4 regions of the Humidesulfovibrio idahonensis genome follow, and region 4 is predicted to be linked to each of the others. Evidence: riboswitches for the same ligand, from Rfam matches in the RefSeq annotation. Region 4 holds a riboswitch; each other region holds the start of a gene.
What was found. Region 4 has a riboswitch for cobalamin ahead of ACYQ4W_RS12860 (ribonucleoside triphosphate reductase). Riboswitches for the same ligand answer to the same signal wherever they lie in the genome.

Region 1 (3,083 bases), on a different contig from region 4:
GCGTCCACAAGGGCGCGCCCGGCCTGGGCCAGGGCGTCGCGCCGGGCGTGGTCGGCCAGCAGGGCGCGGGCCTTGTCCGCCGCGTCGGCCGGATCGTTGGGGGCATAGGTGATGAAGTGCTCGCCAGCGCGGAACAGCTCAGGTTGCCCGTTGGCGATGGCCGGGGTGAGCAGGCAGGAGCCGCAGGCCAGGGCCTCGAACACCCGGAAATTCAGGTCGCCGCGCTCGGCGATGTTCAGCACCACCCGCGCCTGGGGCAGCAGCTGGTTGAAGTCTCCCTGGCGCACGGCAAGGCTGGGGAACAGGGCGGCCAGCCGGGCCAAAAACTCGTGCCGCTGCGGCGTGGTCTCCGGGTTCACCGTGCCGGCGAACAGCAGGTCGAAGGTCTTTTCGGCCTTGGCGGGCCGGTACCTGTCCTCGGCAAAGGGCGGCAGCCAGATGACCCGGCCGGGCGGGAGCTCGGCCTCGAAGCGCGCAACATGGTCGCGCAGGCTCACGGCGCAGAGGTCGAAGGCCCCGGCGTACAGCGGGTACCAGCCGTGGATGTGCGAGTCGATGCAGTAGAAGGCCGTGAGGCAGGGAAAACGCTCCACGCCGGGCAGGGGCGGCGGCAGGCTGCGGTCGCAGTAGACCACGGCGTCCGGCGCGCCCGCGCAGCGCTGCACCATGTCCTCCCAGGCGAAGACCTGGGGCCGGGCCATGGGGATGTGCACGGCGCGGAAGCCCTCGGCCTCCATGTGCGGCTGGAAGAACTGCCCGCCGACCCAGGCGATGGTGCGCGTTGGCTGCGTCATGGGTCACGCCACCTGCAGATAGCCGATGAAGGTGTCGATGCCGGCCAGGCGGCAGTCCACATAGGCCGCGGCGTATTCGTCGAAGGTTCTCTGCCTGCCGTAGACCGGGTAGCGCGTGTGCGCGTCGGCGTAGCGCAGCCCATAGAATGCGGCCGCCTGGGGATGGATGGGCAGGGTGAAATCCTCGTAGCCGGTGCGCAGCAGCTTCAGCCGCTCCTGGTCCGGGGGCTCCAGGCCGAGCAGCCGGAGAATGCCCGTTGCCGCGTGGGCCAGCAGCTCCGCGCTTGGGTGATTGATGGTGTGGAACAAGGGCCGCGCATGGAAATTTTCGAGCACATAGTCCAGGTACGGCACCGGAGTGTGGGCCTGGCGGGCGCGCTCCGTGCCGATGGTCTCCTCAAGCAGGGCCGCGAGGTCGTACTTGGCGGCCAGGGGCGTGTGCAGATACAGGTGCAGGATGTCGCGCCGGGGCAGCCCGAGGTCCAGCAGGTGGTCGAGGAACACATCGCGGTAGTCGAAGCCCGGCGCGCCGGACCACAAGGGCCAGGGTCCGCGGAAGAACATGTTGGGAATGCACAGGCTGCGGCACCCCGTGGGCAGGCGCTTGAGCAGTTCGGTCGAGGCCAGCCCGCCCCATTCCTGGCCCAGGTGCTGGTACAGGAACAGGCCGCAGGCATCGAGCTCGGTCTGTGGTATGGGCTCGCGGGTGTAGTTCAAATGCACGCGCGGGGTGAAGCGCCGATCGAATTCCGGGCTGGCGCGCAAGGCCTCGGCCAGGGGTTCGCCCTGGCAGTTGGCGTGCAGTATGGCGAGGCGTTTGTCCACGCGAAAAGGATTGCAATCAACGTGCCGCATAGCCCGGCCGCAAGGAGAAGACGGGCCTCTTGTGCGGATCGCACCCTGTCTCCTTCCTCTTGGCTTGCCCGGCGCGGCAGAGCGGCCGTGCCCGAGTGGCTCGACCTGAGAAAAGCGCTGCGGCCTGGCTTGGCTGGCATTCGCCCGCCTGGCCTGTCTCTTTGACTTGCCCCTCTGTCTTGACGGCCAGCCCGCAAAGACCTTGAAAAGCGGCTTGGCTTGCGGTAGCAAAGAGCCACCGGGCGGACATCCCGGAACACGGTGCGATTCCGTGGCGATCCCATCGCCGTAACCGGGGACTGGGGAGACGCGGGGCTTGAAGCGCCCAGCCACTGCACGGGCATCGCCCGGCGGGAAGGCCGTCTCCACCAGATTGATCCGGAAGCCGGAAGACCTGTCCGCGGTGGTCATATTTTAGGAACTTGATGGAAAAAGGTTCCGGTAGGCGTTTTTGCGCCCGCCGGGCCTTTTTTTGCCGCCCGCCCGGCGAGGCCGACCCGGCACCCCTGCCGGCATCTGTAAACCAAGGAGCCCCCATGCGCGCCAAACTCGAAGCCGTCCTCTCGTCCATTTCACCGGTGGATCTGTCCCTGGCCCCGGCCGGCCAGGCCCACCTGGACAACCTGACCAAGCCCCAGGGCAGCCTGGGACGTTTGGAGGAGCTGGCCCTGCAACTGTATCTGGTTCAGGAGGGCAAGGCGCCCCAGGCCGACCCCGCCCGCGTGTACACCATCGCGGGCGACCACGGCGTGGTGGAGGAGGGCGTGAGCCTATTTCCCCAGGAGGTCTCGCGCCAGATGGTGCTGAACTTCCTGAACGGCGGCGCGGGCATCAACGTGCTGGCCAAAACCGCCGGGGTGCAGCTCTACGTGGTGGACGCGGGCTGCAAGGGCCCGGACTTCGACGCGCACCCTAGCCTCATTCGGGGCAAGGTGGCGGAAGGCACGGCAAACTTGGCCAAGGGCCCGGCCATGACCACGGAGCAGTGCCTGCAAGCGCTGCTGCTGGGCGTGGATCTGGCCGACCGCGCCAATGCCGAGGGCGTGCGCGTGCTGGGCACCGGCGACATGGGCATAGGCAACACCACGCCCTCCACCGCGCTCTACTGCGCCTACCTGGGCCTGGACCCGGCGGACATGACCGGCCCCGGCACGGGTCTGGACAAGACCGGCGTGAGCCGCAAGGTGGAGGTCATCCGCCAGGGGCTCAAGGTCAACGGCGGCGCGGTGGCCGGGGGCGATGCGCTGGAGATTCTGACGGCCCTGGGCGGGCTTGAGATCGCGGCCCTGGCCGGGCTCATCTTGGGCGGAGCCAAGAACCGCCAGCTGGTCTGCGTGGACGGCTTCATCTCCACCGCGGCCGCGGTTGCGGCCTGGAAGCTCTGTCCGGCCACGGCGGACTACACCGTGCTTTCCCACGCCTCGGCCGAGCCGG
Region 2 (3,083 bases), 420 kb from region 4:
ACGAAGCTCCAGCAGAGGATGGTCACCGGACCGGTGAGCATGCCCTTCATGGGCTTCTTGGTCAGGGACTGGGCGAAGCGGCTCCAGTCCACGGTCATGGGGCCGGGGCGGCTCACGTCGCCGTAGATCACCGGCGGCTTGACGCAGCGCGAGCCGTAGCTTTGCACCCAGCCGTTCTGGGTGAAGCAGAAGCCGGCCAGCTGTTCGCCGAAGTACTCCACCATGTCGTTGCGCTCCGGCTCGCCGTGCACCAGCATGTCGAGCCCCAGACGCTCCTGCGTGCCCACGGCGTCGTGGATGGTGTCCTCAAGGAAGGCCTTGTAGCCCTCGGGCGAAAGCTCGCCCTTTTTGAACCGGGCGCGGGCCGAGCGCACCTCTTTGGTTTGTGGAAAGGAACCGATGGTCGTGGTGGGCAAGGGCGGCAGGCCGAGGGCCGCGCGCTGCAGCCCGGCCCGACCGGCATAGGGCAGGGGCCTGGCCAGCATGTCCGGGCCGACGGCCGCCATGCGCCGGGCCACGTCCGGGTTGTTCAGAAGCGGGCTGTGGGCGCGGGCCATGCGGATGCCCCGGTTCTCGGCCAGCCAGTCCGCGCAGGAGCGGCCCAGGCTGCGGTCCAGTCCGCCCGCGCAGTCGGCCAGCTTGCGCACCTCGCCGCACTTTTGCAGGGCAAAGGCCATCCAACCGCGCAGCTCCGGAGCCAGCCGCGTTTCGCCCTCCAGGTCCACGGGGCAGTGCAGCAGCGAGCAGGACGTCGCCACGAGCAGGCGCTCCGGGCCTATGGCCCGCGCCGCGTGGTCCAGCAGGGCCAGGGCCTTGTCCGCATCCACGCGCCAGATGTTGCGGCCGTCCACCACGCCCAAGGATAGGGCCGTGCGCGGGGCCAGGTGGGCGTATATGCCCGCAAGCTGCTCCGGCGCGCGCGTCAGGTCCAGGTGCAGGGCGTCCAGATCCAGGCCGGAGTAGACATCCGCGTTTTGAGCCACGCCGCCGAAGTATGTGGCGAGCATGAGCTTGGCGGGCTTGGCCGCCTGGGTGAGCCGCACCAGGGCGCTGCGGAACCGGCGCGGCAGGTGCTGCGGCAGGTCCAGCGCCAGCACCGGCTCGTCGATCTGTATCCACTCCGCCCGCAGGGCCAGCTGGCCGATGAGCTTGGCGTAGGCCTCGGTGAGGGCGGGCAGAAGCTCGAAGCGGTCAAAGCCCGCGTCCACGCTTTTGCTCAGGTGCAAAAAGGTGCAGGGGCCGGGCAAGACCACCTTGGCGCGGAAGCCCGCGGCCTGGGCCTCGGCCAGCTGGTCCAGCAGGTCGCGCGCGTCGGGGTCGAAGCGTTGCCCGCGCGTGAGCTCCGGCACGATGTAGTGGTAGTTGGTGTCGAACCACTTGGTCATCTCCATGGCCGCGTGGTCCTGGCCCTCGCCGCCGCCCCGGGCCATGCGGAAGTACCGCTCCAGGCCGCCGTCCGCATCGGCCGGACCGAAGCGGCCCGGCGCCGCGCCCAGGCGCAGGGTCATGTCGAGCATGTGGTCGTACAGGGAAAAGTCGCCCACGGGCACGATGTCGATACCCGCCTGGACCTGGCTGGTCCAGTGGCGCAGGCGCAGGTTCCGCGCGGTTTCGAGCAGGGCGTCGCGTTCCGCTCCGCGGCCTGCGTCGCGCAGCGGGCCGCCTGTCCAGAACGCCTCCAGCGCCTTTTTGAGTTCGCGGGCCGCGCCCATGCGGGGAAAGCCCAAAGTGTGCGTCAACATGCGGTAACCTCCGGTCGTCCGATTTTGGCCAGAACCACAAGGCGAAGCGAGGGCGCAAGAGACTGGAGGGGGCGGGAGCGCGCTGAGCCGTCTGTCTGAACAATCCAGCGGAAACGCCGACGGGGGGGCGTTCAATGTCCTGCGGCCCAGGTCGCGAGGCCTGCACTATCGTCCGTTTCGGGTCGTCTTCTGGCTTCCGGGCGGGGGCACGTCCCCCGGCCTTGGTGGCCGCGTCCTTCCCGAACCGCGAGCGGTTCAGTGGGCGCGACCGGCGTTTTTCCCGGTTACAGCAGCGCGTCTGCGACGGATTTGCACCGTCTTCCGTTACCCGATGGGTTTCTGGCGAGTGTTGAGCTATTGTTTGGCTAGCCCGCGCGGGCATGGCTGTCAAGCCGGGGGAGCGGGCGGTTTTTCGGCGTGAGGGCGCGCGCTGGCCTTGCCGTGCTCCTGCGCTGGCTTGGCGTTGCCTTGGCGTGGCTTCAAATGGCTGCCCCGGCGGCGGGTTAGAGGCTTGGCGGTTCCAGGCGCTGGGCTGTCGGACTGCGAGCGCTGGGACGAGGCGCGGTCAAACGGTTGTCCGCTTGGACGCCGCCTGTTTGGACGCCGCCTGTTTGGAAGTCGAGAGGCGAGGCTCTGACGGATCACGCTCCGGCAGGCCAGACACCGACAAGTCAGGTGATGGGTTGCTCCAGTGCGGCGGGCACGGATTCGTCCGGCTCCATGTGGATGGTGATGCGGATGAGCTGGGGCAGACGCGCGCGCAGGCTGGCCTCCAGGGCCACGGTGCGGTCGTGGGCCTGGGTGATGGGCGTTTGCGGGTGCATGCGGCAGTGGAACGAGGCGGACACCCGCGCGCCGGAGCGCAAGAGCACCAGGCCGTGCAGGTCGCACACGCCGGGGGTCTCGTCCACAACCTCCTTGATGGCCAGGCGCAGGGTCTCGGCGCTCTCCGGGTCGTCCAGGGCCGGCTCCGGGTGCGCGCCCTGCGGTTCTATGTGCGTCACCACGTGGCAGGCGCCGCCGAGCTCGGCCCGCAGCTGGGCCTCCATGCCGCTGATGCGCTTGTGCGCCTCGGCCAGGGAGAGGGACTCCGGCACCTCGGCGTGCAGGTTCAACAGCAGCACGCCGTCGGCGTGGCGCAAATCCAGGTCGTGCACGCCCAGGTCGTAGGTGTCGGCCACGGCCTTGGCGCGGTCCAGCAGCCCCGCGGCGCCGTCTTCCTCCGGCCGCAGCTCCACCAGCACGTCCGCGCCGGGCAGCACGGCCTGGGCCGCATCGCGCGCCTGGCACACCACCTGGTGGCCGTCCTCCAGCTCCAGCCCCGCGCGCACGCCCAGCAGC
Region 3 (3,083 bases), on a different contig from region 4:
GGATGTCCACAATGACCACGGACAGGCTTGGGTCCACGGGCGCGCCGTAAGCGAAGCCCGCGGCCTGCAGCAGCGCTCCCAGGGCCTGGCCCGGCGTTGCGGGAAAACTGCCCACGCAGCAGGCCAGCAGCACGGAGGCCAGCACGGCGGAGGCCAAGAGCGCCAGGGCAAGCACGGCGGAACGGATGGACCGCCGCCTTTCTGAAGCGAGGACGTCCGTTTTTGCGTCTTCGCCCCTGCCCCCGGTTCTGGCCTCCGCCGCCATGCTAGAGGCCCAGTTCCTTATCCGCGTCCTTCAGGTGCTCAATCCAGAGCCGGGACACGGCCGGGCGGCTGCCCAGCCCCACCAGCACCGGCTTGGGCGCAATGCCCGCGGCGGAGAGCTTGCTGGCCCAGGAGTCGTCCTCCTTGCCCGCCATGTCGTTGTGGGCGTGGTCGCCCGCGACGCTCATGAGGGGCACGAGGTACGCGGTGCGCACGCCGTGGCGCTTCAGGGTCTGGATGGTGTCGTCGATTGTGGGCGCGCTTTCCACCGTGGCCACGTAGACGCCGGGGTCGAGCTTCCACAGGGCGAGCTGCAGGGCGGAGTAGGCGGCGTTGGCCGGATGTTCGGTGCCGTGGCCCATGAGCACCACGGCCTCGCCCTTCTTGTGCTGCGGCAGGGAGGGCAGAATGGCCTTGGCCGTGGCGTCGATGTCCTCCGGCCCATACAGCAGCGGGCGGCCCACGCTCACGTGCTTGATGCCCTTGGGCATGGCCTGGAAGGCCTCGGCCGTGGCCTTGATGTCGTTGTATTCGCGGCCGGGTATGGATTGCAGGGACTGCACGGCCACGTGGGTGAAGCCCTCGGCGGCCATGTCGGCCAGGGCCTGGGCCGGGGAGCGCTTGTGTATGCCTTCGCCCGCGATCTTGTCGCGGATGATCTTGGAGGAATAGGCCAGGCGCACGGGCACGCCCGGGAAGGCGGCCTCGGCCTGCTGCTTCAGCGAGTCGATGGCGGCCACGGCCTCGGGCACGCTGGTGCCGAAGGCCACCAGCAGGATGCCGTGCTTGGGCTCGGCGTGTTTTTTGTCTTCGCCCGCAAGGGCGGTCTGGCCCAGGGCCAGGCAAAGAGTCAGCGAGAGAACGGCGCGCAAGAGCGCGGCCAATGCGGTTTGACGCATGCGGAACCTCCACGATGGAGGGCGGGTGGGGGACAACAAAAAATCCCTTCCCGCAGAAATGGTGCGGAAAGGGATTCCCGTATTCGTCCCTTAGCATGTCCCGTCGGACAAAAGCCCTCGTTGCCGACGAGAAGCCATGACACAGTATCCGGCAGGTCTTCCGACTCACCCCATCGGCCCCGGCCTTCCCAGGAGTTTTCTCCCAGTGGCGCGCTAGGGGACCGATCGTTTGCGGGGCTCACGGCGGCGGGTCCGCTCCCGATTCACACGGGATTCCCTCTTCACCCCGCAGTTGCGGGGCACCGGACACAATAGTGGTTAGTCGGTCGGGGAAGGGGTGTCAAGCGGCGCGGGCGTGCGCCAATGAGCCGCATCAGCGGGGCGCGGCCACGAAGGGTGTCGGCAATGGGCGCTTGCGGGGCGTGCAAAGCAAGGGCGTCAATGGATGAGCGTCAATGGATGAGCTTAAAGGATGTGCATCAATGGATGGGGCGGCAAGCGGAGGCATCGTCGCAGGGCGTCAGCTACGGGCGGCGTGCGCCAATGAGCCGCATCAGCGGGGTGCGGGCGCCTCGACAGGCGCGGCCACGGGCGCGCTGACCTCGGCCAGCAGCTTTTCGATGTCGAGCACCAGGGCGTCGCTTTCGCCCATCATGCCGAAGCCCAGAATGGGCAGGGTGTAAATGTCCTGCACGGGCACCGTGAAGCCGGTGACCACCACCTGCTGTTGGCGCAGCACCTCGTCCACCAGCAGGGCCGCGCCGGCCTCGCCCATGCGCACGGTGATGATGAGTCCGCGCTCGATGCCCGGGCAGGAGTCGCCCAGGCCCAGGTGCCGGCACAGGCGCAGCAGGTGGAAGATCTGGCCGCGCACGCTCACGGCCTCGCTGCCGTCGGGCAGGGACACCAGGTCTTCGGCCTGGGGCGCGTATATCTCCAGCACGTCGCGCGAGGGCACGATGAGCGTCTCCGGTCCCACGCGGCACACAAGCGCGTCCACAATGCCCTCGTTCACCGAGCGCGAAAGCGGAATGGACAGGGTGAAGCGCGAGCCGGCGGCGGGCAGGTTCTCGATCTTGATGTCGCCGCCGAGGGTGGTGCGCACGGCGTTGGCCACGGCGTCCATGCCCACGCCCCGGCCGGAAACGTCGGTGACTTTCTCCGCCGTGGAGAAGCCGGAGGAGAGGATGAACTGGATGACCTCCTGGTCGGAGAGTTCCTGGCCGGGCTCCACCAGGCCGCGCTCTTGGGCTTTCTTCAAAATTTTCGCGGCGTTCAGGCCCCGGCCGTCGTCGCTCACCTCCACATAGGCCGTGTCGCCCTTGCGGTAGGCCGTCAGGTTGACCGCGCCGGTCTCGTCCTTGCCCGCGGCGGCGCGTTCCTCGGGCGTCTCCAGCCCGTGGTCCAGGGCGTTGCGCAACAGGTGCACCAGGGGTTCGTTCAGGCTTTCCACAATGGTCTTGTCCAGGGCCAGTTCATCGCCGGTGATGGTGAAGCGCACCTTCTTCTGCATCTTCTGGCTCAGGCTCTGCACCAGGCGGTTCATGGGCAAAAAGATCTGCTTCAGCGGCACCAGGCGGATGGCGTCCACCTGGGTCTGCAGGCCGGTGATGACCGTGTCGAGCTCGGCCAGGGTGGAGGCGGAGAGGGTGGCCCCGCGCATGCCGCTTTGGGAGAGCACCGCAAAGGTGACCATGAGCTTGCCCACCAGCTCGATCAGGCTGTCCAGGCGTTCGGTGGGCACGCGGATGCTGGTGATGCCCTGCTTGCTGGCGGCCAGGGCCTTTTCGGCGTGCTTGTCCGCGTCCTCGGCAGGGGGCTCGGCGGCAGGGGAGGCTGCGGCTTCGGGTTCCGCAACGGCCAGGGGAGCGCTCGCTTCGGCGGCCCGCGATTCCAGCACCGGCGGCGCTGTGGCGGTTT
Region 4 (3,083 bases):
AGTCATCCGGGCAGGTCCAGTCGAAGGTCAGGTTGGTGAAGGGCGTCTGCGTGCCCCAGCGCGAGGGAACGTTGAGGTTGTAAATGAGTTCCTGGATGCACTGGCGGACGTCATCATAGCCGAGCGCATCTTTGCGCAAAAACGGCGCCATGTAGGTGTCGAACGAGCTGAAGGCCTGCGCGCCCGCCCATTCGTTCTGCAGCGTGCCAAGAAAGTTCACGATCTGCCCCACGGCGCTGGAGAGATGCTTGGGCGGCTTGGCCTCCACCTTGCCGGGCACGCCGTTCAGGCCCTCGACGAGAAGCGTGCGCAGCGACCAGCCCGCGCAGTACCCGGCCAGCATGTCCAGGTCGTGGATGTGCAGGTCGCCCTCGCGGTGGGCCTGGCCCACCTCTGGCGGGTAGACGTGATTGAGCCAGTAGTTGGCCGTGACCTTGCCGGAGACGTTCAGGATGAGCCCGCCCAGGGAATAGCCCTGGTTGGCGTTGGCGTTGACGCGCCAATCCTGCCGGTCCAGGTACTCGTTGATGCTGGCCGCCACATCCACCACGGTTTTTTTGTCCTGGCGCAGTTTGGCGCGCTGTTCGCGGTACACGCTGTAGGCGCGCATGGTCTGGAAGTGGTTGGCCGAGATGAGCGCCTGCTCCACCGCGTCCTGGATGTTTTCAATGTCGGGCAGACGGCCGGAGAAGCGGTGGGAGAGCACCTTGACCACCTGCGCGGTGATGAGTCCGGCCTCGGCGTCGTCGAATTCGCCAGTGGCCGCGCCCGCGCGGCGGACGGCCGAGCGGATCTTGCCCGCGTCGAAGCCGATGACTTCGCCGCTGCGCTTGCGCAACTGGGCGGGCGGCGCAATGGGACGCAGCGGGGTGAGGATGGCGGCCGGGGTGGAGGAGGCATCCTCGGACGGCTGGGGATCACGGTGTTGGGCGGTTTGAGACATGGCGGGCTCCGGCGGGTTCTGGTTTCGTTGACGCGGGGGCCGAAACCAGCAGCCGAGGGCAGCACGCCCATCCAAACTGCCGCATCGCCCTCCCACGAGGCAAACGCGTCATGCCGTCCGCGCAGGGTGCGCGGGCGGGAGCAGGCAGGTCTTCGGACTTGCGGGCATTGCGGCGTTCTTGCCGTCTTTCTTGCCCCCGGACTTCCCGGCCTTTCGCCAGTGTCTCGTAGTGGGGGCTCGTTCCCGTTCACCGCTGCGGGGCAGTTCTGGGCTTGCACCAGATTCTCTTTTCACCCGGCAGGGCCGGGCACCAGCTCACGCAGATCTATGAGGCCGGCGGGCGATAAAGTCAAACCCCCCTCATGACGCGCACCCTCCTTGGATTGCTGGGGGGATGCGCGCCGCGGCCGGCAGACGCTGCCAAGCAACGCGGCGTGAACAAGGAAAACCACGCCATGCGGCGATCTAGAAAACATCCAGATGTTCTTTAGATTTATGGGCCACCCGGAGCGCACGACGAGGCTCTTCCGAACGGGCAAGGCATTTGGGACAAAGAGCCTGCGCGTTCATCGTCATGGCCTTGCCCAAGAGCCTGGGCCGGTCTTTTTTGCGCGGCCCGCCCCTTGGGTTCCCCGCGGCCTAGCCGTCGCCGCGCAGCGCGGCTATGGGATCCAGCGCGGCCGCGGCCTGCGCGGGCTTGAGGCCGAAGACGAAGCCGATCAAGAGCGCGCTGCCCAGGGACCAGAAGAACACCTTCCACGAGAAGAGGATTTGCAGCATGCCCAGCCGGGTAAGCAGTTGCCCCAGTCCCAGCCCCAGTCCCAGCCCCACAAGCCCGCCGATGGCCGTCAAAAAGGCCGCCTCGAGCATGAACTGCAGCAGGATGGCGTTCTTGGTCGCGCCCAGGGCCTTTTTGAGCCCTATTTCTCGGCTGCGCTCGCTGACGCTGATGGAGAAGAGGTTGGCCAGCACAAAACCGCCAACGGTCATGGCGGCGGCGGCGGTGACGCCAAGAAAGGCCACCAGCCCGCCCTTGAAGGCGGAAAGGAATTTCAGGATCTCGTCGGCGGTGATGATGGAGAAGTCGTCGTCGTCGCTGTCGGCCAGGTGGTGGTTCATGCGCAGAAAGGCGCGCAGATTCTCCACGTGGCTGCTCATGAGCTGGGGCTCCAGAAACTTGATGCGCATGGCGCGGTAGTACTTGCGGTCCAGGTTGAAACGGCTGGTGAGGGTGCTGATGGGGATGATGACGCGGTCGTCCACATCGCCGCCGCCGCCGGAGGCCCCGCGGTACTTGAGCCGGCCGATGACCTGCACCTGGAACTTGCCCATCTGGAAGGTGCGGCCCACGGGCGACTCGTCGCCGAAGAGCTCGCGGGAGGGCTTGTCGCCCAGCAGGGCGACGCGCGCGCCCAGGCGCACGTCCTCCTCGGAGAGGTCGCGGCCCTCGACCAGCGGCCAGTTCCAGGCGCTGGCGTAGTTTTCCGTGGCGCCGACGATGAGCGTGCCCGGAAGATTCTTGTCCTGAAAGCGCAGAGGAATGTCCTGCTTGGCGCGCATGGGCACCACCAGCGAAACGCCGGGCAGCGACTGGCGGATGGTGCGCATGTCGTCTTCGGTGAGGGTGTTGGTGCGCGCGCCGACAGCCCGCTTCTTGAAGTTCCCGCCGAAGACGAGGGCGGCGTCGGGCCCGAACCATTCGACCAGCTCCACGGCCTTGCGCTCCGCCCCGTCCACGGCGGTGACGATGAGGGTGAGGGCGGCCACGCCGAACCCCACCCCCATGATGACAAAGAGCGAGCGGGCCTTGTAGGCCCACAGGGCCGCCAGGGCCATGCCCCGCAAACGGCCCAGAAGGGTCAGCGTTCCGGCGCTCATGCTCCCTTGCAGGCGGCTTTCGGGCTGTCGGCCAAACAGGCCTCCATGCAGGCGGCCAGCCGCTTGATGCCTTCGTCGATGGTCTCGGCGTCGGCGTTGGAGTAGTTGAGGCGCAGGGTGTTTTCGCCCGTGCCGTCCACAAAGAAGGCCGCGCCGGGCACAAAGGCCACCTTGCACTCCACGGAGCGCTTCAAGAGCTCCGTGGCGGAGAGGTTCTCCGGCAGGGTGACCCAGAGGAACATGCCGCCCTCGGGCTGGGTGA

Region 1: linked by a shared signal. The riboswitch ahead of cobT (nicotinate-nucleotide--dimethylbenzimidazole phosphoribosyltransferase) and the one ahead of ACYQ4W_RS12860 (ribonucleoside triphosphate reductase) in region 4 are both predicted to bind cobalamin.
Region 2: linked by a shared signal. The riboswitch ahead of metE (5-methyltetrahydropteroyltriglutamate--homocysteine S-methyltransferase) and the one ahead of ACYQ4W_RS12860 (ribonucleoside triphosphate reductase) in region 4 are both predicted to bind cobalamin.
Region 3: linked by a shared signal. The riboswitch ahead of ACYQ4W_RS01260 (sirohydrochlorin cobaltochelatase) and the one ahead of ACYQ4W_RS12860 (ribonucleoside triphosphate reductase) in region 4 are both predicted to bind cobalamin.

Annotation. Positions count from the first base shown of each region.
Region 1 is NZ_BAAHYE010000002.1:252,793-255,875, forward strand. It holds gene ACYQ4W_RS01430 (glycosyltransferase family protein) at 1-794, opposite strand, end outside; gene ACYQ4W_RS01435 (WcbI family polysaccharide biosynthesis putative acetyltransferase) at 798-1,619, opposite strand; cobalamin riboswitch at 1,903-2,043, shown strand; gene cobT (nicotinate-nucleotide--dimethylbenzimidazole phosphoribosyltransferase) at 2,186-3,083, shown strand, end outside.
Region 2 is NZ_BAAHYE010000003.1:1,872,799-1,875,881, forward strand. It holds gene metE (5-methyltetrahydropteroyltriglutamate--homocysteine S-methyltransferase) at 1-1,742, opposite strand, end outside; cobalamin riboswitch at 1,927-2,065, opposite strand; gene ACYQ4W_RS14640 (cation-efflux pump) at 2,414-3,083, opposite strand, start outside.
Region 3 is NZ_BAAHYE010000002.1:216,545-219,627, forward strand. It holds gene ACYQ4W_RS01255 (FecCD family ABC transporter permease) at 1-175, opposite strand, end outside; gene ACYQ4W_RS01260 (sirohydrochlorin cobaltochelatase) at 267-1,163, opposite strand; cobalamin riboswitch at 1,297-1,485, opposite strand; gene ACYQ4W_RS01265 (chemotaxis protein CheA) at 1,717-3,083, opposite strand, start outside.
Region 4 is NZ_BAAHYE010000003.1:1,449,132-1,452,214, reverse strand. It holds gene ACYQ4W_RS12860 (ribonucleoside triphosphate reductase) at 1-943, opposite strand, end outside; cobalamin riboswitch at 1,070-1,273, opposite strand; gene ACYQ4W_RS12855 (ABC transporter permease) at 1,583-2,821, opposite strand; gene ACYQ4W_RS12850 (aminotransferase-like domain-containing protein) at 2,818-3,083, opposite strand, start outside.